Regions from separate parts of the Pseudomonas sp. LBUM1668 genome, predicted to be linked through region 1. Evidence: predicted binding sites of a transcription regulator. Region 1 holds the regulator's gene; each other region holds the start of a gene.
The links. Region 1 encodes FliA, which starts transcription of late flagellar genes. Its sites were predicted from a motif close to CTAAAGTTTNNNNNNNNNNNGCCGNTAA; they were not measured.
Positions count from the first base shown of each region.

Region 2: the regulator FliA is predicted to act here: its motif matches at 2,686-2,713, upstream of ACA061_RS13135 (methyl-accepting chemotaxis protein).
Region 3: the regulator FliA is predicted to act here: its motif matches at 2,012-2,039, upstream of flgM (flagellar biosynthesis anti-sigma factor FlgM).
Region 4: the regulator FliA is predicted to act here: its motif matches at 3,019-3,046, upstream of motA (flagellar motor stator protein MotA).

Region 1 covers NZ_CP166787.1:1,678,821-1,684,456, forward strand. Annotated here, with positions in the region: gene flhF (flagellar biosynthesis GTPase FlhF) at 1-714, shown strand, start outside; gene fleN (flagellar synthesis regulator FleN) at 831-1,661, shown strand; gene fliA (RNA polymerase sigma factor FliA) at 1,658-2,398, shown strand; gene ACA061_RS07520 (chemotaxis response regulator CheY) at 2,566-2,937, shown strand; gene ACA061_RS07525 (protein phosphatase CheZ) at 2,960-3,748, shown strand; gene ACA061_RS07530 (chemotaxis protein CheA) at 3,786-5,636, shown strand, end outside.
Region 2 covers NZ_CP166787.1:2,917,589-2,923,224, reverse strand. Annotated here, with positions in the region: gene ACA061_RS13155 (LysR substrate-binding domain-containing protein) at 1-791, shown strand, start outside; gene ACA061_RS13150 (MmcQ/YjbR family DNA-binding protein) at 788-1,147, shown strand; gene ACA061_RS13145 (DUF1294 domain-containing protein) at 1,281-1,709, opposite strand; gene ACA061_RS13140 (undecaprenyl-diphosphate phosphatase) at 1,706-2,536, opposite strand; gene ACA061_RS13135 (methyl-accepting chemotaxis protein) at 2,841-4,475, shown strand; gene pnuC (nicotinamide riboside transporter PnuC) at 4,837-5,400, shown strand; gene ACA061_RS13125 (AAA family ATPase) at 5,397-5,636, shown strand, end outside.
Region 3 covers NZ_CP166787.1:4,396,947-4,402,582, reverse strand. Annotated here, with positions in the region: gene ACA061_RS19860 (MFS transporter) at 1-37, shown strand, start outside; gene ACA061_RS19855 (flagellar brake protein) at 304-1,050, opposite strand; gene ACA061_RS19850 (flagella synthesis protein FlgN) at 1,134-1,601, opposite strand; gene flgM (flagellar biosynthesis anti-sigma factor FlgM) at 1,650-1,976, opposite strand; gene flgA (flagellar basal body P-ring formation chaperone FlgA) at 2,138-2,899, opposite strand; gene ACA061_RS19835 (chemotaxis protein CheV) at 2,981-3,913, shown strand; gene cheR (protein-glutamate O-methyltransferase CheR) at 3,960-4,787, shown strand; gene flgB (flagellar basal body rod protein FlgB) at 5,156-5,566, shown strand; gene flgC (flagellar basal body rod protein FlgC) at 5,570-5,636, shown strand, end outside.
Region 4 covers NZ_CP166787.1:553,921-559,556, forward strand. Annotated here, with positions in the region: gene asd (archaetidylserine decarboxylase) at 1-533, opposite strand, end outside; gene rhdA (thiosulfate sulfurtransferase) at 552-1,367, opposite strand; gene ACA061_RS02450 (HDOD domain-containing protein) at 1,410-2,948, opposite strand; gene motA (flagellar motor stator protein MotA) at 3,115-3,966, shown strand; gene motB (flagellar motor protein MotB) at 3,970-5,055, shown strand; gene ACA061_RS02465 (toll/interleukin-1 receptor domain-containing protein) at 5,313-5,636, opposite strand, start outside.

The DNA of each region.
Region 1 (5,636 bases):
CACCTGGCGCGGATGATTGCCGTACCGGAAGTCGAGCCGCTGGAAGAGGGCGGTGTGATTGCCATGGTCGGCCCTGCCGGCATGGGCAAGACCACCACGCTGGCCAAGCTTGCTGCCCGTTACGTGCTCAAGTACGGCGCGCAGAATGTCGCGCTGGTGAGCATGGACAGCTTCCGCATCGGCGCGCAGGAACAACTGAAGACCCTGGGCCGGATTCTCAACGTGCCGGTAACGCACGTCGATCCGGGTCAGTCGTTGGTGCAGGCCCTGGACCCGCTGCTGCGCAAACGCGTGGTGCTGATCGATACCGCCGGCCTGCAGGCCAGCGATCCGGCACTGCGCATGCAGCTCGAAAGTCTGGCCGGGCGTGGCATCCGTTCAAAAAATTATCTCGTGCTGGCAACCACCAGCCAGAAACAGGTTCTAACCGCCGCTTATCACAGTTACAAGCGTTGCGGGCTCGCCGGGTGCATCCTGACTAAACTGGATGAAACGGCCAGCCTTGGCGAAGTGTTGAGCCTGGCGATCAGTCATGAATTGCCGGTCGCGTATCTGACCGATGGCCCACGGATTCCGGATGATTTGCATCTGCCGCGCCGTCATCAACTGGTCAGCCGCGCCGTCAGCGTGCAAATGCAGGAAGAACCCAGCGAAGAAGCCATGGCTGACATGTTCGCTGATATCTATCACAGCCCGACCAAGCAGGTAGGCTGAGGTAATCATGAACCGTTTTTGTACCTACATCGATGGTCTGCCATGCATTGTTCCGTTTGTGAACGCGCAGCCAGTAATGTGGCCTCCGTCTATGCAAGACAAGGTAAAGAAATAACATGGGCAGCATGCATCCCGTACAGGTGATCGCGGTGACCGGCGGCAAAGGTGGCGTCGGCAAGACTAACGTGTCAGTGAACTTGTCTCTGGCGCTGGCAGAGCTTGGCCGTCGGGTCATGCTGCTGGACGCCGATCTGGGGCTGGCGAACGTCGACGTTCTGTTGGGCCTGACGCCCAAACGCACCTTGGCCGACGTGATCGAAGGCCGCTGCGAATTGCGCGACGTGCTGTTGCAAGGCCCGGGCGGAATTCGCATCGTGCCTGCCGCATCGGGCACTCAGAGCATGGTGCATCTGAGCCCGGCTCAGCATGCCGGTCTGATTCAGGCGTTCAGCGACATCGGCGACAATCTCGACGTACTGGTGATCGACACCGCTGCGGGTATTGGTGACTCGGTAGTCAGTTTCGTACGCGCCGCGCAAGAAGTGTTGCTGGTGGTCTGCGACGAGCCGACTTCGATCACTGACGCTTACGCGCTGATCAAGTTGCTCAACCGCGATTACGGCATGAACCGCTTCCGCGTCCTGGCCAACATGGCGCAGAGCCCGCAGGAAGGGCGCAACCTGTTCGCCAAGTTGACCAAGGTCACGGATCGCTTCCTTGACGTGGCCCTACAATACGTCGGCGCCGTGCCTTACGACGAAAGCGTGCGCAAGGCCGTGCAGAAACAACGTGCGGTCTACGAAGCCTTTCCGCGCTCCAAGTGCGCTCTGGCGTTCAAGGCAATTGCACAGAAGGTCGATACCTGGCCGCTGCCTGCCAACCCGCGCGGCCACCTTGAATTCTTCGTCGAGCGCCTCGTGCAGCAAACGGCAGGGCCTGTCATATGACCGCAAGCGGTATGAACTACTACAAGAAGTCGGCACGTGATGCGCAGTACGAGTTGATCGAGCGTTACGCGCCACTGGTCAAACGCATTGCCTATCACTTGCTGGCACGGTTGCCGGCGAGTGTGCAGGTCGAAGACCTGATCCAGGCCGGGATGATCGGCCTGCTCGAAGTCTCGACCAAATATGACGCCAGCAAAGGCGCCAGTTTCGAAACGTACGCGGGCATTCGAATCCGCGGCGCGATGCTCGACGAAGTGCGCAAAGGGGACTGGGCGCCACGCTCGGTTCACCGCAATACCCGTATGGTCAGCGACGCAATTCGCTCGATTGAAGCTAAAACCGGCCGTGATGCTAAAGATCACGAAGTTGCGGCCGAACTCCAATTGAGTCTCGATGATTATTACGGGATTTTGAATGACACCTTGGGCAGCCGCCTGTTCAGTTTCGACGACCTGTTGCAGGACGGCGAACACGAAGGGCTGCACGAGGATGGCGCGAGTGCTCATCTTGAGCCGTCACGCGATCTGGAAGATGAACGCTTCCAGGCAGCGCTGGCGGACGCGATTGCCAATTTGCCGGAGCGTGAGCGACTGGTGTTGGCGCTGTACTACGACGAAGAGCTGAACCTCAAGGAGATCGGTGAAGTCCTTGGCGTCAGTGAGTCGCGGGTCAGCCAGTTACACAGCCAGTGCGCGGCCCGTTTGCGGGGGCGTTTGGGGGAGTGGCGAGCGCGCTGAAGGCAGTGTGGGGACACTGCGAACGAGGCTGGTGCGGTGATGAACGGCACCGGTCTTGCTCTGTTGTGCTCCAGACAGTCTTTGAGTGTTACGCCGGATTGAATGAAATGGCGCGTCCAGGTGCTGGGCGCGTTTAAGACTGCTTGGAGGTCGAATTGGACAAGAACATGAAAATCCTCATCGTTGATGACTTCTCAACGATGCGGCGGATCATCAAGAACCTGCTGCGCGATCTGGGGTTCACCAACACCGTCGAGGCTGACGATGGCATTACCGCCATTCCGGTTCTCAACAGCGGCAGCATCGACTTTCTGGTAACGGACTGGAACATGCCGGGCATGACCGGTATCGACCTGCTGCGTCACGTGCGCGCCGATGAAAAACTCAAGCACCTGCCAGTGCTGATGGTGACCGCTGAAGCCAAGCGCGAACAGATCATTGAAGCAGCCCAGGCCGGTGTAAACGGCTATGTGGTGAAACCCTTCACGGCCCAGGCGTTGAAAGACAAAATCGAGAAGATTTTCGAACGCATCGGTTGAGAAACTGCGCCACGGGGGAGCTATGGACCACAACGAATCTTCACAGGGCGATTTTGAATCGACCCTGAAAAAACATGCGGTCGAACTGGTCGAAAGCCTTGAAAAGGGCAGGTTCGGCGACGCTGTGCAATTGATCCATGAGCTCAATCAGACCCGTGACCGTGGCCTGTACCAGGAAGTTGGCAAGCTCACACGTGAACTGCACAGTGCGATCGTCAATTTCCAGATTGATCCGAACATGCCGCAGGCCGAGGAAGTGTCGCAAATTACCGACGCCACCGAACGCCTGGGCTATGTGGTCAAGCTGACGGAAGCCGCGGCCAACCGCACCATGGATCTGGTGGAAAACGCCACGCCGGTGGTCAATGGTCTGGCTGAGGAAGCCCAGTCCTTGAGTACCGATTGGGGTCGTTTCATGCGTCGTGAGGTCGGAGCTGAAGAGTTCCGCGAACTGGCGCGCCGGGTCGACGGTTTTCTGTCACGCAGCACCACGGGCAACCGTGCGGTGTCGAGCAATCTGAACGACATCCTGCTGGCTCAGGATTATCAGGACCTCACCGGTCAGGTGATCAAGCGTGTGACCCAACTGGTCACCGAAGTCGAAAGCAATTTGCTCAAACTCGTGCTCATGGCCAGTCAGGTGGACCGCTTTGCGGGCATCGAACATGACCGTGCGGCGATGCTCGCTGAAAAAGATCCACAAAAACATCTCTCGCAGGGTGAAGGTCCGCAGATTCATGCCGATAAACGAGAAGACGTTGTGTCCGGTCAGGACGATGTGGACGATTTGCTATCCAGCCTTGGATTTTGAAGTTTAGGTTTTTAGACCTGTTAGGAGCACCCCCTTAATGAGCTTCGGCGCCGATGAAGAGATCCTTCAGGATTTCCTGGTTGAGGCCGGCGAGATTCTTGAGCAGCTGTCAGAACAATTGGTCGAGCTGGAAAGCCGCCCGGATGATGCTGATCTGCTCAACGCAATTTTTCGCGGTTTCCACACTGTAAAAGGGGGCGCCGGCTTCCTTCAGCTCAATGAGCTGGTTGAGTGCTGTCACATCGCCGAAAACGTGTTCGACATCCTGCGAAAGGGTGAGCGTCGCGTTGATTCAGAACTGATGGACGTTGTGCTCGAAGCACTGGATGCGGTGAACGGCATGTTCACCGAAGTGCGCGAGCGCAGCCCGATTACGGCGGCTACGCCTGAACTGCTGGCCGCTTTGGCGCGCCTGGCCGAGCCGCAAGCGGCTGATGCCGTCGCGGTTGAAGAAGTCGTCGAGGCACCGGTTGCCGAAAGCGATTCGGGCGACATCACCGATAACGAATTTGAACAGTTGCTGGACTCGCTAAACGCCGTCAAGGCGCAGGCCGAAGCCCCGGCGGCTGCCGCTGCGCCTGCTGCAACCGAAGCGGCCAGCGATGAAATCACCGATGCCGAGTTCGAGTCGTTGCTCGATCAACTGCACGGCAAAGGCCAGTTCGCGGTTGATGCTGTGGCCCCAGCGGCGGCGGCCCCTGCGGCCCCGGCCAAGGGCGACAGCTCGGACATCACCGACGACGAATTCGAAGCACTGCTCGATCAGTTGCACGGCAAGGGCAACTTTGCCGTTGATGCGCTGGAATCGGCCATTGCCGCGGTGCCTGCGCCTGCTGCTCCGGCGGCGGCTGCGGCCGGTAGCGACCTGATCAGCGATCACGAATTCGAATCGCTGCTCGACGAATTGCACGGCAAAGGCAAGTTCACTGAAGTGGGTACCGCGTCTGCCGGCAGCACTGCCGCCGTCGCCACGCCTGCCGCCAAGGCCCCCGCCGCAGCGCCCAAGCCTGCGCCGAAAGCCGAATCGCCAAAACCTGCGGCCGCTGCTGCACCGGCTCCGGCCCGTGCGCCAGCCGCGCCACCGCCGGAAAAACCGGCCAGCGAAGCCGAAACCACCGTGCGGGTCGACACTGCGCGTCTCGACGAAATCATGAACATGGTCGGCGAGCTGGTGCTGGTGCGTAACCGTCTGGTGCGCCTGGGTCTTAACAGCGGCGACGAAGCCATGCAAAAGGCTGTGTCGAACCTCGACGTGGTCACGGCTGACTTGCAGACCGCGGTGATGAAAACGCGGATGCAGCCGATCAAGAAAGTCTTCGGGCGCTTCCCGCGTCTGGTTCGCGACCTGGCTCGTCAGCTCAAGAAAGAAATCAACCTGGAACTGGTCGGCGAAGAAACCGACCTCGACAAAAACCTTGTCGAGGCCCTGGCCGATCCGCTGGTCCACTTGGTGCGCAACGCGGTCGACCACGGCATCGAGTCGCCGGAAGAACGCGAAGCTTCGGGCAAGGCCCGTGGCGGCAAAGTGGTGCTGGCCGCCGAGCAGGAAGGCGATCACATCCTGCTGTCGATTTCCGATGACGGCAAAGGCATGGACCCGAACGTCCTGCGCGCCATCGCGGTAAAACGCGGTGTGATGGACAAGGATGCAGCCGATCGCCTGAGCGATACCGAGTGCTACAACCTGATCTTCGCCCCTGGGTTCTCGACCAAGACCGAGATCTCCGACGTGTCCGGCCGCGGTGTCGGCATGGACGTGGTGAAGACCAAGATTTCCCAGCTCAACGGTTCGATCAACATCTACTCGACCAAGGGCCAGGGCTCGAAGATCGTCATCAAGGTGCCGTTGACCCTGGCGATCATGCCGACGCTGATGGTCATGCTGGGC
Region 2 (5,636 bases), 1.2 Mb from region 1:
TGGAAGAGCGCCTCGGTGCGCGTTTGCTGCAACGCACCACGCGCCAACTCAATCTCACCGCGGTCGGCGAGCGTTATTTGCGGCACTGTCAGGCGATGTTGCTGGAAGCGGAAATGGCCGATGAAGCCGTCGCCAGCATGTCCAGCGAACCGCGGGGACGTTTGCGGGTGTCCTGCCCTACCGGTCTTGCGCATGAAATGCTGCCGTGGGTGATCAGCGACTTTCTCGGCAAATTTCCTCAGGTGCAACTTGAAGTGGTGCTGCTTAATCGTCGGGTCGATCTGGTCGCCGAAGGCTTTGATGTTGCCCTGCGCGTACGCGAGCTGGGTGATGAAGACCCGTTGCTGGTCACCCGACGTCTGCGCCAGGCACAAACGGTGGTCGTGGCCAGTCCGACATTCATGCAAGGCCAGTCGATCAGCCATCCGCAAGAGCTGAAGAACCTGCCGGTGCTCGGGGCGCTGGAGGCCGATCGCTTGGTGCACTTGCGTTTACTCGATCAGCAGGGCAACAGCTTCGAACTGAGCATGGAAGCACGGCTGGGCATCGACGATTTTGTCGTGCGCAAGGCCTGCGTACTGGCCGGCCAGGGTTTCACGATGCTGCCTATGATGTTTTGCGAAGCGGAGCTGGAAAGCGGCGCTCTGGTGCAATTGCTGCCCGAGTGGTCGCTGCCCGGCGGTTGGCTGCAGGCAGTTTACCCGCATCGGCGTGGGGTCATGCCGGCGGTGCGTGCGTGGATTGATCACCTGGTCGAGTCGTTCAATGCCTGTGGGGAGCGGTTGTTATGAGCAAGGGAAAAATGAGCGAAGCGGACGTCGCCGCGTTTTGTCTGGCCTTGCCCGGCGCGCGCGAGGACTACAAGTGGGGTGGCGTGCGGGTGTTTTCGATTGCGGGCAACAAGATGTTTGCCTTGCAGGGTTTACGCGGGGATTCGCTGGCGTTCAAGGTCGACAAGGACCTGTTTCTTGGTCATTGCGATCGACCGGGGATTCATCCGGCGCCCTATCTGGCCCGGGCACAGTGGATCATCATGCACCCACCCTACCCGCTGGGCACCGAGGAATTGCAGGGGTTGCTGCAACGCTCGCATCAGTTGGTGGTGAGCAAGTTGCCGAAGAAAACCCGGGTTGGCCTACTTCTGTAACTCACTCCCTGTAGGAGCTGCCGAAGGCTCGGGCCGCGATCGGACGATCTTTTGATCTTGTCTTTTAAGATCAAAAGATCGTCCGATCGCGGCCCGAGCCTTCGGCAGCTCCTACAGGGGGTTTGCGGTGGGGTTAGAGCAGGGTTAGCAGATTCGAGCCAAGGAACAACTGGTCGATCCAGAACACCTGATGCAGCGCGACAATCACCCAGAACAGCATTTGAAACGACACCTTGCGCGTCTTGTGCCGGAATACCTGCTGGGCAATCAGCGCGCCCGGCCAACCGCCAGCCAGTTCCACGGCATGGAGGATGTTTTCCGGCGTACGCCACGCATCGGTGCGCGCCTTGCGTTTGTCTGCCCAGTACATGAAGAACGCCAACACGCTGACGATGCCGTACGCCGCCAGCGGCACCAGAGAAATGCCGCTCAGCCACATCGACAGCGAGCCGGCCAACGGCAACGCGCAGACGATCAACAGAACGACCAGCTTCAGTTTCAGGTTCTGAATGCTGCCACCGGACGGCCGACCTTCGGGTCGGCGGGCGCGCGAATCATTCATGCCTTGGCCGCCGTCCAGTCCACCCAGCCGAACTGCCACGTCGCCAGAATCACCAGCCCGAACACGATCCGATACCAGGCGAATGCCGCATAGCTATGGCTGCCAATGAACTTGAGCAAGCCGCGCACCGCGATCATCGCGAAGATAAACGCGGTGACGAAACCGATGGCAAACACCGGAAAATCCGCCGGCACAAACAGATCCCGATACTTGTAGCCCGAGTACACCGCGGCACCGACCATGGTCGGCATGGCGAGGAAGAAAGAAAACTCGGTAGCCGTCTTGCGCGACAGGCCGAACAGCAGGCCGCCAATGATCGTCGAGCCGGAACGCGAGGTGCCGGGAATCATTGCCAGGCATTGCGCGAAGCCGATTTTCAGCGCGTCGCTCCAGCGAATTTCATCGACCGTCTCGGCATGCACTTCATGCTGACGCTTTTCGGCCCACAACATGATCACCCCGCCCACCACCAGCGCGGCCGCCACGGTGATCGGGTTGAACAGGTATTCGTGGATAAGATCAGCAAAAATCACTCCCAACACCACGGCTGGCAAGAATGCGATCAGCAGATTAGCCGTAAAGCGCCGTGCACTTGGCTGGGTCGGCAAGCCGATGACCACGTCGAAAATCTTGCGGCGAAATTCCCAGACCACCGCGAGAATCGCGCCGAGCTGAATGATGATGTTGAACGCCATGGCCCGTTCGCCGCCGAAGTTGAGCAAGTCGGCAACAATGATCTGGTGTCCGGTACTGGAAATGGGCAAAAACTCCGTCAGCCCTTCTACAACTCCTAGTATCAATGCCTGCAAGGCGGTCCAAAGATCCATCAATCCCCCAAAGAGCGATGCACGCCGGCATGCCCCGATAGTATTTTTTTACGTTCACTGCGATCAGCGTAGCTGGTTAATGCTGGACCGATTCCGCGCGCACAGGATCCCTACGAAAGGGTCAAAATTCCGTGAAATAGCAACTTCGATTCAGGTTTTCACGCGCGGGGCCGAAATCCTAACAGACAAGCCTGAATAGCGCTGCCGCGTTATCCGACTTGGGTCGCGTATGCCCGCTCACGAAATCGTGGTTGGATGCTGGCGGTCGTTTATTACAAGAAAAAGAATCCGGAGTGACAGCGTTATGAACAGCTTGCGCAGTGTGTCGATCAGCCGACGCTTGTGGCTCATCTTGATTGTGGCAGTGGTCATGTTGCTGACCTTGGGCGTGTTGATGCTCAAGCAGATCCACGATGACCTGTATCACGCCAAAGCCCAGAAAACCCAGCATGTGGTGCAGACCGCCAGCGGCCTGCTGACCTATTACCATGACCTGGAAACCGCCGGCACGCTGACCAAGGAAGCCGCGCAGAAACAAGCCCTCACCGCCATCCGTGGCCTGCGCTATGACCAGAGCGATTACTTCTGGATCAACGACCTCACGCCCGTAATGGTCATGCACCCGACCAACCCCAAGCTCGAAGGCCAGAACCTGTCGGCGATCCGCGATCCGGACGGCTTTGCGGTGTTCAACGAGATGGTCGCGATTGCCAAGTCCAAGGGCGCCGGCATGGTCGACTACCGCTGGCCGAAGCCTGGCGCGAGTGAGCCGGTGGCGAAAACTTCTTACGTGAAATTGTTCGAACCGTGGGGCTGGGTGCTTGGCTCTGGGGTTTACGTCGACGACGTGCAGGCCGAATTCAAGAGCCAGATGATCAAGGCCACCGTTATCGGCTTGGTGATCGCCGTGATCATGGCGCTGTTGGTGATCCTGATCGCGCGCAGCATCGTGCGCCCCTTGCAGGAGACCGTGAACGCCATGGCCAACATCGCCAGCGGCGAAAGCGACCTGACCCGCAGCCTCGACACCCACGGCAAGGATGAAGTCACCGAACTGGCTCACCACTTCAATGCATTTACCGCCAAATTGCGCGGGGTGATCGGTGAGTTGCAGGTGTCGGCCAGCGCGCTCGGTCAATCGTCCAGCGAACTGGGCAACGATGCCTCGCAGGCCCAACAACGTAGCCAGCAACAGTCGCAACAAATGGAGTTGGTCGCCACCGCGATCAACGAGGTGACTTACGGCGTGCAGGACGTGGCGAAAAACGCCGAGCATGCGGCCGCCGAAATGCGTGATGCCGAGGCGCAGGCGCAACAGGGCCAGATCAATATCGACGGCAGCCTGCAACAGATCGACAAGCTCTCGGGCACCATTGACCAAGCGGTCGAGGTGATTCGCACCCTGGCCACCGAAAGTACCCAGATCGGCAGTGTGCTGGAGGTGATTCGTTCGATCGCCGAGCAAACCAACCTTCTCGCCCTCAACGCGGCCATCGAAGCAGCACGGGCCGGTGAACAGGGTCGTGGATTTGCCGTGGTGGCGGATGAAGTGCGCTTGCTGGCGCAGCGTACGCAGAAGTCGACAGCGGAAATCCAGTCGATGATCGAACGCCTGCAAAATCATTCCGAGGCAGCGGTCAAGGTTATCGGTGACAGCAGCAAGGCGTCGCAACTGACTATTGAACAGGCTGGGCTGGCCGGCGCGAGCCTGAATGCCATCGGCCAGGCATTGCGCAATCTCAATGGCCTGAACGCATCGATTGCCAGCGCCACGCTGCAACAGGCGCATGTGGTCGAGGACATCAATCAGAACGTTACTCAAGCGGCGGGTCTGTCGCACAGCACGGCCGTGGCGGCAGAACAGTCGAGTGCGGCCAGCGTAAGACTTGGCCAGTTGAGCGAACAACTCAACGGCCTGCTGCGCCAGTTCCGCGTCTAACGCCATTCTCCTGTAGGAGTGAGCCTGCTCGCGATAACGGTGGATCTGTCGGTAGAGATGTCGCCTGACCCACCGCTATCGCTGGCAAGCCAGCTCCCACAAGTTTTTGTGCAGCGCCATCATTTTGAGCACTAAATAAATCCATGTGGGAGTTGGCAGGCTTTGTCGGCGTGCCACAAAGGCTGAGCACCGCAAAAAATCCATGTGGGAGCTGGCTTGCCAGCGATGAGGGCCCAACATTCAGCATCATTGTTGAGTGTGCCGACGCTTTCGCGAGCAAGCTCGCTCCTTGGGTCCTTCAGTGTTCTGGCGAATACAGTACAATCCGCCCCCTCTTTCAACTCCCCCCCAAGGAACCCACATGTCCGGGCTTGAACTGTTTGCCGCCGCTCTCGGTGTCATTGCCGTGTGGCTGACGGTCAAACAGAATCCGTGGTGCTGGCCGATCGGGCTGGTCATGGTGTTGCTCTATAGCTGGATCTTCTTTGAAGTGAAGCTGTATTCGGACATGTTGCTGCAAGTGATCTACGCCGCGCTGCAGGTTTATGGCTGGTGGCAATGGACGCGCGCCGGGACGATGCACGACGGGCGACAAGTCACCCGCCTGGATGCTCGCTCGATTGCGCTTGGCCTGAGTGTCGGCGCAATTGGCAGCGTGTTGCTGGGGGCTGCGATGGCGCATTGGACTGACGCTGCGCAACCGTGGCTGGACGCGGCGCTCACCGGGTTCAGCCTGGTCGCGCAGTTGTGGATGGCGCAGAAACGCCTGCAATGCTGGGCGCTGTGGTTCGTGCTCGATGTGATTTTTGTCGGGCTGTTCCTTTATAAGGGGCTTTACCTCACCGCGGGCCTGTACGCACTGTTCACCGTGATTGCCATTCAAGGCTGGCGCGAATGGCGCGCCGACCCGGCATTGCGCACATGAAGGTCGTGGTTCTGACCGGTCCGGAATCCACTGGCAAGAGCTGGCTGGCGGCGGGCCTTCAGCAACAGTTTGGCGGTCTGCGGGTGGACGAGTACGTGCGCTGGTTTATCGAGCAGAACCCGCGTGACACCTGCCTGACCGACATCCCCGAGATCGCCCGCGGGCAACTGCAATGGGAAGATCAGGCGCGGGCGCAGCAACCGTCGCTGCTGATTCTCGACACCCACCTGTTGAGC
Region 3 (5,636 bases), 2.7 Mb from region 1:
AAAACCAACACCGGATATCAGCGGTGCCAGGCCTTGAATAAGGCAGAGCAAGCAACTGAGGATTTCGGAGTTGCGCAGGCTTTTGTGGCGAGGGGATTTATCCCCGATGGGCTGCGCAGCGGCCCAAATCCTTTTGACCTGATCTCACTGATACACCGCATTGAATGGTTCTTGGGGGTGCTTCGCGCCCCATCGGGGATAAATCCCCTCGCCACAGGGATTTCCTAGCGCTTCAATCCTTTGGCAGACATAAAAAAGGGCAGTCACCGCGAGGTGACTGCCCTTTTTATTGGCGCGTACGACTCACATATCGTCTTTGTCGAAACGCCGTGCTTCACGTTGCAACTGATAGACGAAACGCTCGACGTTGCGCGCGGCCGGGCCACTGATGTTGTGGAAACGCAGGCCGGCGAAGGTGATGTTGAGTTTTTCTTCGAAGTGCAGATAGCGCAGTTCGACGGAAATCGGCTGATTGCCGAACAGTGGCGGGGCGATCATGCGGTCGTAGACCTGGCCCAGTTGCAGCCGGTCAGTGATGTCGCCTTCAAAGCGCAGTTTGCAACCGGTGGCGGAAATATCCAGCAGTTTGCCCTGGATCGGCGCCTTGAGCTTTTCGCCACCCAGTTCAACGCTGACCAGGTCGGTCAGTTTCAGTGCTGCGCGAAACGCGTTGCGGCGCTGGTGATAAACCACTTCGGTCGGCAGCTCGCCGGTGTAAAAGCGGTCGCCGTCGGATTCTTCGATGTTCAGCGTACCGTTGCATTCCCAAGCAATGCGTACGCCATCATGGAAGCCTTCAACCCTGAACGGTTCACCGGCCAGCAGAAAGCGTTCGCCGTCACGCGGGATCATTTCGTCCAGAGCGATCGAGGCGCTGTCGCGGTCTACTTTGATCAGGTAGCTCTGGAAGCGCTGGCTGCGCTCATGGAACGTGATGATCAGCGGGTCGTGACTGTCTTGCAGTTGACGCAGGTTGCTGGAGATTTCCAGGGGCGTGGTGAGCACCTTAGGTGGCTGCGGAGCATCATCCGCGCTTAGGGCGTTTGGCACGTTCTCTCAATCTCCAGACAAAATTTGACGATGAATGGCCAGCATTTTGCCAGCATGTTCCGCGTGTTGATAGTGCGAATGGCTCACGCCTGGCTGAAGGTGCGCGGCTTGACGGGTCTGGCGAAAGTGCCGCTGGCGTCATAAAGCGCTGGCGGTTCGCCCCCGGTGAGAATTTTCAACTGATTGGATGTCGCGGCCTGCTGGATCTGGATCGACTGGCCGTTCTTGGCGTTGGCTGCCTGGCACTGGCTGATGAGGTCAGTGAGGGCATCGCCCTGCGTCATCAACTGCTCGCCAATGCTCGACTGGCTGGCCAGTTGCTCGAGGCCTGTGCGGTCAGTCGGCAGGTTCAGGCTGGCGAGGATTTCGCTGCGCTTGCGGCCATGCTGTTCAAGCAGAATGATCAATGCCTGTTTGCGCGCCAGAATTTCTTCCAGCAAGGGCATGTCGCGACCGTGCAAGGCGAGGGCCTCGGTTTGCAGTAACTCCAGCAATTGTTGAGCTGGAGCAAAGTCGTCGTTGATCAGTTGCAGTAAATTAGTGTCGTGCATGGCTGGCCTTGGGTTTTAAGCGTCCAAAAGCCTGGCGCAGGCGAAGGCCTAGCGCTGGGCTTCGAAGTTGAGCAGTTTGCTGGCTACACGGTTGCTGTCGACTTTATAGCTGCCATCGGCAATCGCGGCTTTCAACTCGGCCACACGGGCTTTGTCGACAGCAGGTTGATCGCGCAGCTTGTCAGTGACCTTCTGCAACTGTTGAGCCTCATTGCTGAGGTGTACCGATTCCCCGCTTTTAGCGGTACTGGCCGATTCGGCCGGGGTATTCAGCGGCGCTGAGGTGCCGTTTTCGGCGGTTTCCTTGGCGTTGCTGGTACGCGTACTGCCCGTAAGTGACGAGGAGCTGTTCAAACGGCTGAAATCGATGACCATGATAAAAACCTCTGGGAATTTGGACGCTTGCCATGTTTTCGGCTATCCCCTGGAAAACTTTAGGCCCATTTGCGAATGAGTCTGCATGCGCCGGCGCGTGTCCTGCTGCGGCACAGTTTAGGGAAGCGACGGGGTCCGCGCCAGTTTTCTCACGAGGGCTTCTACATGGCGACTTCCACTTGGCCCGGCGCGACGACTTGCGCCTTGATGACCCGTTGCGAGTTGAGGTTTTTCACCCGGATCTGTTCCCTCAGGCCGCCGTTGGCCAAGGCTTCGCCGGGCATGCGCACGGCCATCGTCCCGCTGCGGGCGGTGATGACCACTTGATCGCCTTTGCGCACAACTTCCGCCTGTTCCAGATGCACCAGGGTAATGACCTGATCGGCTACCGTTGGTCGGGTTAATTTCTGCCCGATCGCGTCGTCTACCGACGTCAAAAAACCCTGGTTGATTGTGCTGACATCGCGCTCGCGCAAAACCACATCCTGAGGCTCGATAATCCCGGCGCGCTTGAGGGGGCGGGTAGTGGTCACAATCTCGCGAAACAGGCGGACTTGAGCGGGTACGAACACGGTCCAGGGGGAGGCGCCCTCACAGCGAACCTTGACCGTTACCCGGCCCAAAGGACGTGCCGGACTCTCCAGTGAGGCTGTCAATTCCTTGTCGCACATGGGCATGCGCATGCGGGGGTCGAGCTGGTTCACTTCGATTTCGTAGCGGCCTTCCGTTTGACTGGTTGCCAGATAGTCTTCTACGGTGAACTCAAGAAAGCCCTGTGTGACGCCGATAAGCATGTCAGGCAGGGTAACCGCATCAGCAATGGCAGGGCTGCCAGCGAAACAGCAATAAATGGCGGACACCGCGCAAAGCCCTCTGCGGAGGGAAGATGTCAGGCGTCGGAAAAATGTCGTTTGAGCGTTCATACGAGTTAAAAAGCAAGCGCCGTGCCGTTTAGCAATGAATGTGCGTCGCAACAACACTTGGCGTTGGTTTAGGAGTCTGGCATGGCTGGTGTAATGGATTCGGTGAACCAGCGCACGCAACTGGTAGGGCAGAATCGCCTGGAGCTGTTGTTGTTCCGTCTTGACGGTCAGCAACTCTACGGGATCAACGTGTTCAAGGTTCGGGAAGTGCTGCAATGCCCGTCGCTGACGTTGATGCCCAAGTCCAGTCCTGTCGTGTGCGGGGTGGCAAGTATTCGGGGGGCGACCATTCCGATCCTTGATCTGGCAATGGCGACCGGCTCAGGTGCGTTGAAAGACAAGAACAACCCGTTCGTGATCATCACGGAGTACAACACCAAGACCCAGGGTTTCCTGGTCCGCTCGGTGGAGCGCATCGTCAACATGAACTGGGAAGAGATTCATCCGCCGCCCAAGGGCACGGGTCGCGATCATTATCTGACCGCTGTGACTCGGGTGGACAATCAGTTAGTCGAAATCATCGACGTCGAGAAAGTGCTGGCGGAAGTCGCACCGACGCCGGAAGCGATTTCGGTCGGCGTGGTCGATGTCGAGACCCAGACCAAAGCGTTGTCGCTGCGGGTGCTGACAGTCGATGACTCGTCGGTGGCACGCAAGCAGGTCTCGCGGTGTCTGCAGACGGTTGGCGTGGAAGTCGTGGCGTTGAACGACGGCAAGCAGGCGCTGGATTACCTGCGCAAGCTGGTCGACGAGGGCAAGAAGCCGGAAGAAGAGTTCCTGATGATGATCTCCGACATCGAGATGCCGGAGATGGACGGGTACACCCTGACGGCGGAAATCCGCAGCGACCCACGCATGCAAAAGCTTCATATCATCCTGCATACTTCGTTGTCGGGAGTGTTCAATCAGGCGATGGTCAAGAAAGTCGGTGCCGATGACTTTCTGGCCAAATTCCGTCCTGATGACCTGGCATCCCGGGTAGTCGACCGGATCAAAGCAGCAGATATCAGCTAGGGGCCTTCTGCCCCTGGCGGTCAACACGATTTAAGAGGCGGCATCATTGTCTACGGGTAATTTGGATTTCGAACAGTTCCGGGTGTTCCTGGAAAAAGCCTGTGGCATTTTGCTCGGTGAAAACAAGCAATACCTGGTCTCGAGCCGTCTCAACAAACTGATGGAAGTGCAAGGCATCAAGTCCCTGGGTGAGCTGGTTCAGCGCATCCAGACCCAGCCGCGCAGCGGTTTGCGCGAGCAGGTGGTCGATGCCATGACGACCAACGAAACCCTGTGGTTTCGTGACACCTATCCGTTTGAAGTCTTGAAGAACAAGGTGCTGCCCGAAGCCATCAAGGCCGCTCCCAACCAGCGTCTGCGGATCTGGTCGGCGGCGTGTTCCTCGGGTCAGGAACCGTACTCGCTGTCGATGTCGATCGACGAGTTCGAGCGCAGCAATCTCGGCCAGTTGAAGATGGGCGTGCAGATCGTTGCCACGGATCTGTCTGGTCTCATGTTGAACAACTGCAAGACCGGCGAGTACGACAGCCTGGCAATCGGTCGTGGCTTGTCGCCTGATCGCTTGCAACGTTACTTCGACCCGAAAGGGCCGGGTCGCTGGGCCGTCAAGGCGCCGATCAAGAACCGGGTGGAATTCCGCTCGTTCAACTTGCTCGACAGCTATGCAGCGCTGGGCAAGTTCGACATCGTGTTCTGCCGCAACGTGTTGATCTACTTCTCGGCTGAAGTGAAGAAAGACATTCTGTTGCGCATCCACAGCACGTTGAAGCCGGGCGGTTATCTGTTCCTCGGTGCTTCCGAAGCGCTGAACGGTTTGCCGGACCATTACCAGATGGTTCAGTGCAGCCCGGGGATCATTTACCAGGCGAAGTAACTGACATCGGCGTCACAAGAACGGGAGTCCTCAGGGGCTCCCGTTTTTTTGTGCCGAATAATCTCCCAGGCGCCAATTCCCTGTAGGAGCTGCCGAAGGCTGCGATCTTTTGATCTTGTTTCTAAAAAACAAAGTCAAAAGATCGCAGCCTTCGGCAGCTCCTACAGATTGAGACCAGTTCCGGGGTATTCGGTAAAGGCAGGGGCAAGCGGCAGAAAAGCGGCATCTGGCGGAAAGCGGTTGCCGCTTTTCTGGCATTGCCGCATTGCCGATAGCCCACAAGGCCCCGGTTTACGGGTGTTTCTTGCATTGGCACGCCACTTGCTAAAGCTCAGTTACGAAAAACCGGTCACCTGAAGGTTCCCGACATGAGCATCAGCTTCGATAAAGCGCTCGGCATTCACGAAAAGGCTCTGGGCTTCCGCGCCCAGCGCGCTGAAGTGCTGGCCAATAACATCACCAACGCCGATACCCCGAACTACAAGGCTCGGGATCTGGACTTCTCCAAAGTGCTGGAAGCACAGACCGAGAAAACCAAAAGCGGTGGCCACTTCGCCCTGAACATGACCAACAGCCGTCACATCGAAGCTGAAGGTTTGGGCAATGGTGACGAATCGTTGCTGTATCGCACGCCGATGCAACCGTCGATCGACCAGAACACTGTTGACGCCCAGATTGAGCAGTCCAACTACGCGGAAAACGCCGTGGGCTTCCAGGCCAGCTTCACCCTGCTCAACAGCAAATTCAAAGGGCTGGTTTCAGCCCTGCGCGGAGAGTAATCCATGTCCCTGTCCAGCGTTTTCAACATTGCCGGCAGCGGCATGAGCGCACAAACCACGCGTCTGAACA
Region 4 (5,636 bases), 1.1 Mb from region 1:
AGCTCCGGGACGTTTTCGGCGGTGGTCTGGTTGACCGAGAAGATTCGGCCGGGGATATAAACCATTTCGCGCAGGGTGCCGGCCAGCGGCATGTGTACGCGGTGGTAGTCCTTCGGCGACAGGTAAACAGTCGCGAATTCGCCGCCCATGAACGGCGCGGCATTGGCCGCGTCACCGCCGAGCAGTTCCAGCACGCTGAAACTGTGGCCCTTGGCCTGGAACACGCGACCGTGTTCGATCGGGCCGAGTTGGCTGATCGCACCGTCTGCCGGGCTGAGGATCGCGCCCGGGGTTTCGTCCAGCGGCCGCGCGCCGTCTTTCAGAGCACGGGTGAAGAAGGCGTTGAAGTGCTCGTAAGCGGTCACGTCTTCAACCAGCGCTTGCGACATGTCGACTTGATAGCGCTTGGCGAACCAGGTGGTGAAGGCATTCTTGAACCAGGGCACGCGGCACTCGGCGATGCAGCCGGCCAGGCGCGACAGCAGGTGATGAGGCAGCAGGTACTGGCTGAGGATAAACAGACGCTCTTTCATTAGTTGTCCTTAAAAACCTTAAATCTCGACTGGCGTGTCAGGGTGGTTGCCCCATTCGCCCCAGGAACCGGCGTAGCCTTTGACCCGCGGATAACCGAGGGACTTGGCCACCAGATAGGTGAAGCCCGACCGGTGATGGGTCTGGCAGTGGGTAATGATTTCTTTGTCCTTGGTGATCCCCAGGTCTTCGAGGATCTGCGGCATGTCAGTGCGAATGCGCAACTGACGCGCCTTGTCCATGCCGGCAGTCCATTCGAAATTGACCGCGCCGGGAATATGGCCTGCCTTGGCAGCCAAAACCTTCTCGCCGGAATACTCCAGCGGCCCGCGTGCATCCCAGATCGCCAGATCGGCAGCGCCGAGACGGCTTTGCAGGTATTCGCGAGTGGCGGTCGGCTCTTCATGCAGAGTCAGCGCGACCGGCCCACCGACGGCGGGTGGCACCTGGATCGACATCGGCGAACCTTCCGCCAGCCACGCCGGCAGACCGCCATCTATATAGTGATATTTGTCGTGACCGATCACGTCGAGCAGCCAGATGAAGCGCCCGGCCCAGCCGCCGCCCTCGTCGTCGTAGACCACGTAGACCGCGTCCTTGCGGTGCCCCAGCTCACCGAACAACGCTTCCAGATCGGCTTTCGCCGGCATCAGGCCCGGTGCTGGCGGTTGGCCGAGCTGGGTGCGTTTCGGATCGACAAAGCGTGCGCCGGGCAGATGACCTTCGGCATAGCGGGCGGGACTGGTCAGGTCCACCAGGATGAGTTCGCTGGCATCGAGGCGAGGGAGCAGGTCGCTCGGTTCGATAACGAGCGGCAAGCCAGAGAAGTCAGACATGTGAGGTCTCCAGAGCACAAAGGGGGGGATTGTAGCGCAGCCTCATCGGCCACGGCTGCTAAAGCTGTGCAGGGCTTTTTCGATGCACTGCGCGGTTTTGCCAAAGGCTTGTACGGTGATATCGGCGAACGGCCCGCCGCCCTGATCGGCGACGACGATCATGATCACCCGGCCGTTATTGACCAGTGAGCGCAGGAACAGATGCTCGCCACGGAACAACGTGCGCAGGCCCGCCGGCAACAATGCGGAGAATTGCGCGTTGTTCTCTGGATTGATCCGCACCTGTGCCTGCTGCGCGAGCAGTCGTTGCAGGACCTTGCTCTGGCTGACGACGAAATTCAGCGCCGCAGCTTCTTTCGGCAGGCCAACGGTTTGATGCACGCGCAAGTTCGACTGCGTGCGATCAGCCATCAGGATCATCACCCGCCGCATGCCGCTGGCCACTAGCGCGTCGCGGGCGGCGACGGTCAGGCTCATGGCATTGGTGAAGCGACTCGGCTCTGCCAGTAATTCGGCGCATTGCCGGCGCCACTGGGTCAAATCTTCGGCATTGGGCGCCGCCGCAGGCAGCATGCCAGCGGGCAAGCGACGCGTGCCCCACGGCCACAGCAACGACACCGCCGGGTGCCACAAGTCAGGCATCGCATGCTGGCGCGCGCTGTTGGCGGCTTGCTGGTGCAGCTGTTGTTGCACCTCGTCCATCGAAATCTGTAGATAAAGACTGGTCAGGTACTGCCAGCGCTCGCTGTGCGGGCTGTCCCACGCCTGCTGCGCCGACAGCGCCAGGCCGTTGGCCAGCAACACGGTATTGGCTGGCTGATTGAGCCAGCGGCGCAGAGTCGGATCATCGTCCAGACGGTTTTGCTGGCGTAGCGGATGCTCGCTGTCGCGGGCGATGCGCAACACTTTGACCAGTTCTCGGTGCTCGCTGAGCAGCAGTTTATAGCCCTGTTGCACCCAGATTGGCAGGTGCCAGACGGCCACCAGTGCTTGCGCGATTGCCAGCAGACGCACGCCAAACAATTGCTTCTCGACGGTGCGTGCCGATTCGCCCTTGTGGATAACGCGCAGCTCCCACTCTTCAAGCAATTGCGGGTAAGTCAGCGCCAGCGGCCACAGCGGCGAGAGGAACAACAGGCTGCCCCAATGAATGTCCTGCCACAGCCGCGCCAGGCGACTAGCAAAAAAACCGTTGGCCTGTTGCGTGGCGTGCTGGCTGATCATTTGCAGTTGGCGCAGGGCCTTGGGGATCTGCATCTGCGGAACGGCGGGCAGCCGCGCGAGCAATTCTTCGGTGCGGGCGAGGCCGAGGCGATTGATCGCCACTTCGAGATTTTCTGCCGGCGTGGCCATGTTGCCGTGGGTGTGACGATTGGCCTCACGGATGATGCTCAAGGCCAGGGCCGGGCTGTCTTGCATCAGGTCGGCGATGTCGCGAAGCGAGCTGCGATTGTCGCGGATCGCGCGGCAGACCTTGTCGTGCGCCTCCTGCGGTACGGGCAGTAGAACGCTGTCGAGCAGTTTTACCCAGCCGTCGAGTGTGGTCGGTTGTGCGTGTGGGACGTTCGTTTCATTAGCCATGTCTGGACAAGATCTTCACTGACTGTAGACGCGCCCGGCATGGGCTAAATTGGCTTTTCGCCTGAACTGGCTATAGTCTGGCGCAGTTTTGCCGATAAGTAGAAGAAGAGATTTTTTAACTTCCGAATATGACCTTGAACCCGACTTAAATAAGTACTTTCTACCTATGGCTAAAATTATCGGCATCATCGTCGTATTCGCGAGCGTGCTCGGCGGATACGTGCTCTCCCACGGCAAAATTGCCGCCCTGATCCAGCCTTTCGAGGTGTTGATCATCGGCGGTGCTGCACTGGGCGCTTTTCTCCAGGCGAACCCCAGCTACATGACGATGCACGTGCTCAAGAAATCCCTGAGCATGTTCAGTTCGCGCTTCACCCACACTTTCTATCTGGAAGTGCTGGGGCTGATCTACGAGATCCTCAACAAGAGCCGCCGCGAAGGCATGATGGCCATCGAGGGCGACATCGAAGATGCCGCCGCGAGCCCGATCTTCGCCAAGTACCCGGCGGTGCTTAAAGATGAACGCATGACCGCGTTTATCTGCGATTACCTGCGCATCATGTCCTCCGGCAACATGGCTCCGCACGAGCTGGAAGGCCTGTTCGACATGGAGCTGTACAGCCTCAAGGAAGACCTCGAGCACCCATCCCACGCGGTGAACGGCATTGCCGACGCCATGCCGGGTTTCGGTATCGTTGCGGCGGTACTCGGTATCGTGGTGACCATGGCCTCCCTGGGTGAAGGCGATCAGAAATCCATCGGCCTGCACGTTGGTGCGGCACTGGTCGGTACCTTCTTCGGTATTCTCGCCGCCTACGGCTTCTTCGGTCCGTTGGCGCATTCCCTGGCCCACGATGCCAAGGAAGAGCTGAACGTGTATGAAGCCATTAAAGCTTCGCTGGTGGCTTCCGCTTCCGGCATGCCGCCATCGCTGGCGGTGGAGTTCGGTCGCAAGGTTCTGTACCCGGCCCACCGTCCAAGCTTTGCCGAGCTCGAACAAGCGGTTCGCGGTCGCTAAGTCATGGAAAATAATCAGCCGATTATCATCAAGCGCGTCAAGCGCATAGCCGGCGGGCACCACGGCGGGGCATGGAAAATCGCCTTCGCCGACTTCGCCACGGCGATGATGGCGTTCTTCCTGGTGCTGTGGCTGCTGTCCACTGCAACGCCGGAGCAGAAGATTGCTATCGCCGGTTACTTCAAAGACCCGGTCGGCTTCTCCGAAAGCGGCACGCCATACATCATCGATCTGGGCGGTACGCCGACGCTGGCGCCGGAGAACACCCTTAACCCCGAGGTGAAGTCCCAGCCGCAACCGGACAAGGTCACCGTCGACACCGAGCAAGTCGAAGGCATGGCCGAAATGGTCGAGAAAGAACGCCTGGAACTGTTGCTGCAAGAACTGCAGAACAAGGTCGACGAGAACCCGCAACTGCAGAAATTCAAGGACCAGATCCTCTTCGAGATCACGCCGAACGGCTTGCGCATCCAGATCATGGACGCCGAGAACCGGCCGATGTTCGACTCGGGTTCTGCGCGCCTGAAGCCGTACTTTGAAGACATCCTGCTAGCCATGGCCGACACCATCAAAGCGGTGCCGAACAAGATCAGCATCAGCGGCCACACCGATGCCAAGCCGTATATCGGTACCGGCGATTACGGCAACTGGGAGCTTTCAGCCAACCGCGCCAACGCTGCACGGCGTGCGCTGATCGCGGGCAGTTATCCCGACGCGCAAGTGGCGCGGGTGGTCGGTTACGCTTCGTCGGCACTGTTCGACAAGGAAAAACCGTTCAACCCGGTCAACCGTCGCATCGATATCGTGGTGCTGACCAAAAAGGCTCAGGCGGCCATCGAAGGTGCGCAAGGCCCCGACGCTGCGAAGCCGGCCGAACAAGGTCAGAACGGTGCCGCGCCGGCAACCCCGGTCGACCCGAATGCCTTGCCGGCGGATCAGCAGCCGGTGCCTGCCCACGAGCTGCGCGAACGGCTGAACCTGTTCGACGACGTTGCGCCCAAACCGGCTGAGCAGGGGAGTACGGCGCCAGCGCCAACAGCGCCAACAGCGCCACCGGCCACTGCACCGGCCCCCGCGCCGAAGCAGTGATTCACAAAAAAGCCGCGAGATGATCGCGGCTTTTTTGTGTCTGTCGGCTTGTGCTTCGTTGTGTTCGTTGGATCTTTCCCCTCACCCCAGCCCTCTCCCCCCAGGGAGCGAGGGGGAAAGGGAGCCGATCTTCATGCGGTTCAAGACCTGAGTTCGACTCGGTCTTTCACGTCGGCGTAACTCGAACATCCGCCTCGGTCAGTCCCCTCTCCCTCCGGGAGAGGGTTAGGGTGAGGGGCATCAAGGGTGACGATGTTTCAGAACCCGCGCCGAATCCGGTTCTTCAGTTGTTCGTGGAACATGTCGGCATTGCGTTTGTAGGTGCCCTTGACGGATTCACTCATCGATTCCAACGATATCGACCGCTTGTTCGACACCTCCTCACGATACGCATCAATAAAGAAATCCAGATCACTCTCCGTGCTCAGCTTCGGCCATTTGTCCAGATACAACGGCAACTCCGCTGGCCCGGTCCTGAAGGAACAGATCCGCCGATTGCTGATCGTCGCCTCGCCGATCTCAAACGGCACCCACCACGACAACGCGGTTTTTTCCGAAACCACCGCCAGCAAGTGCGTGCA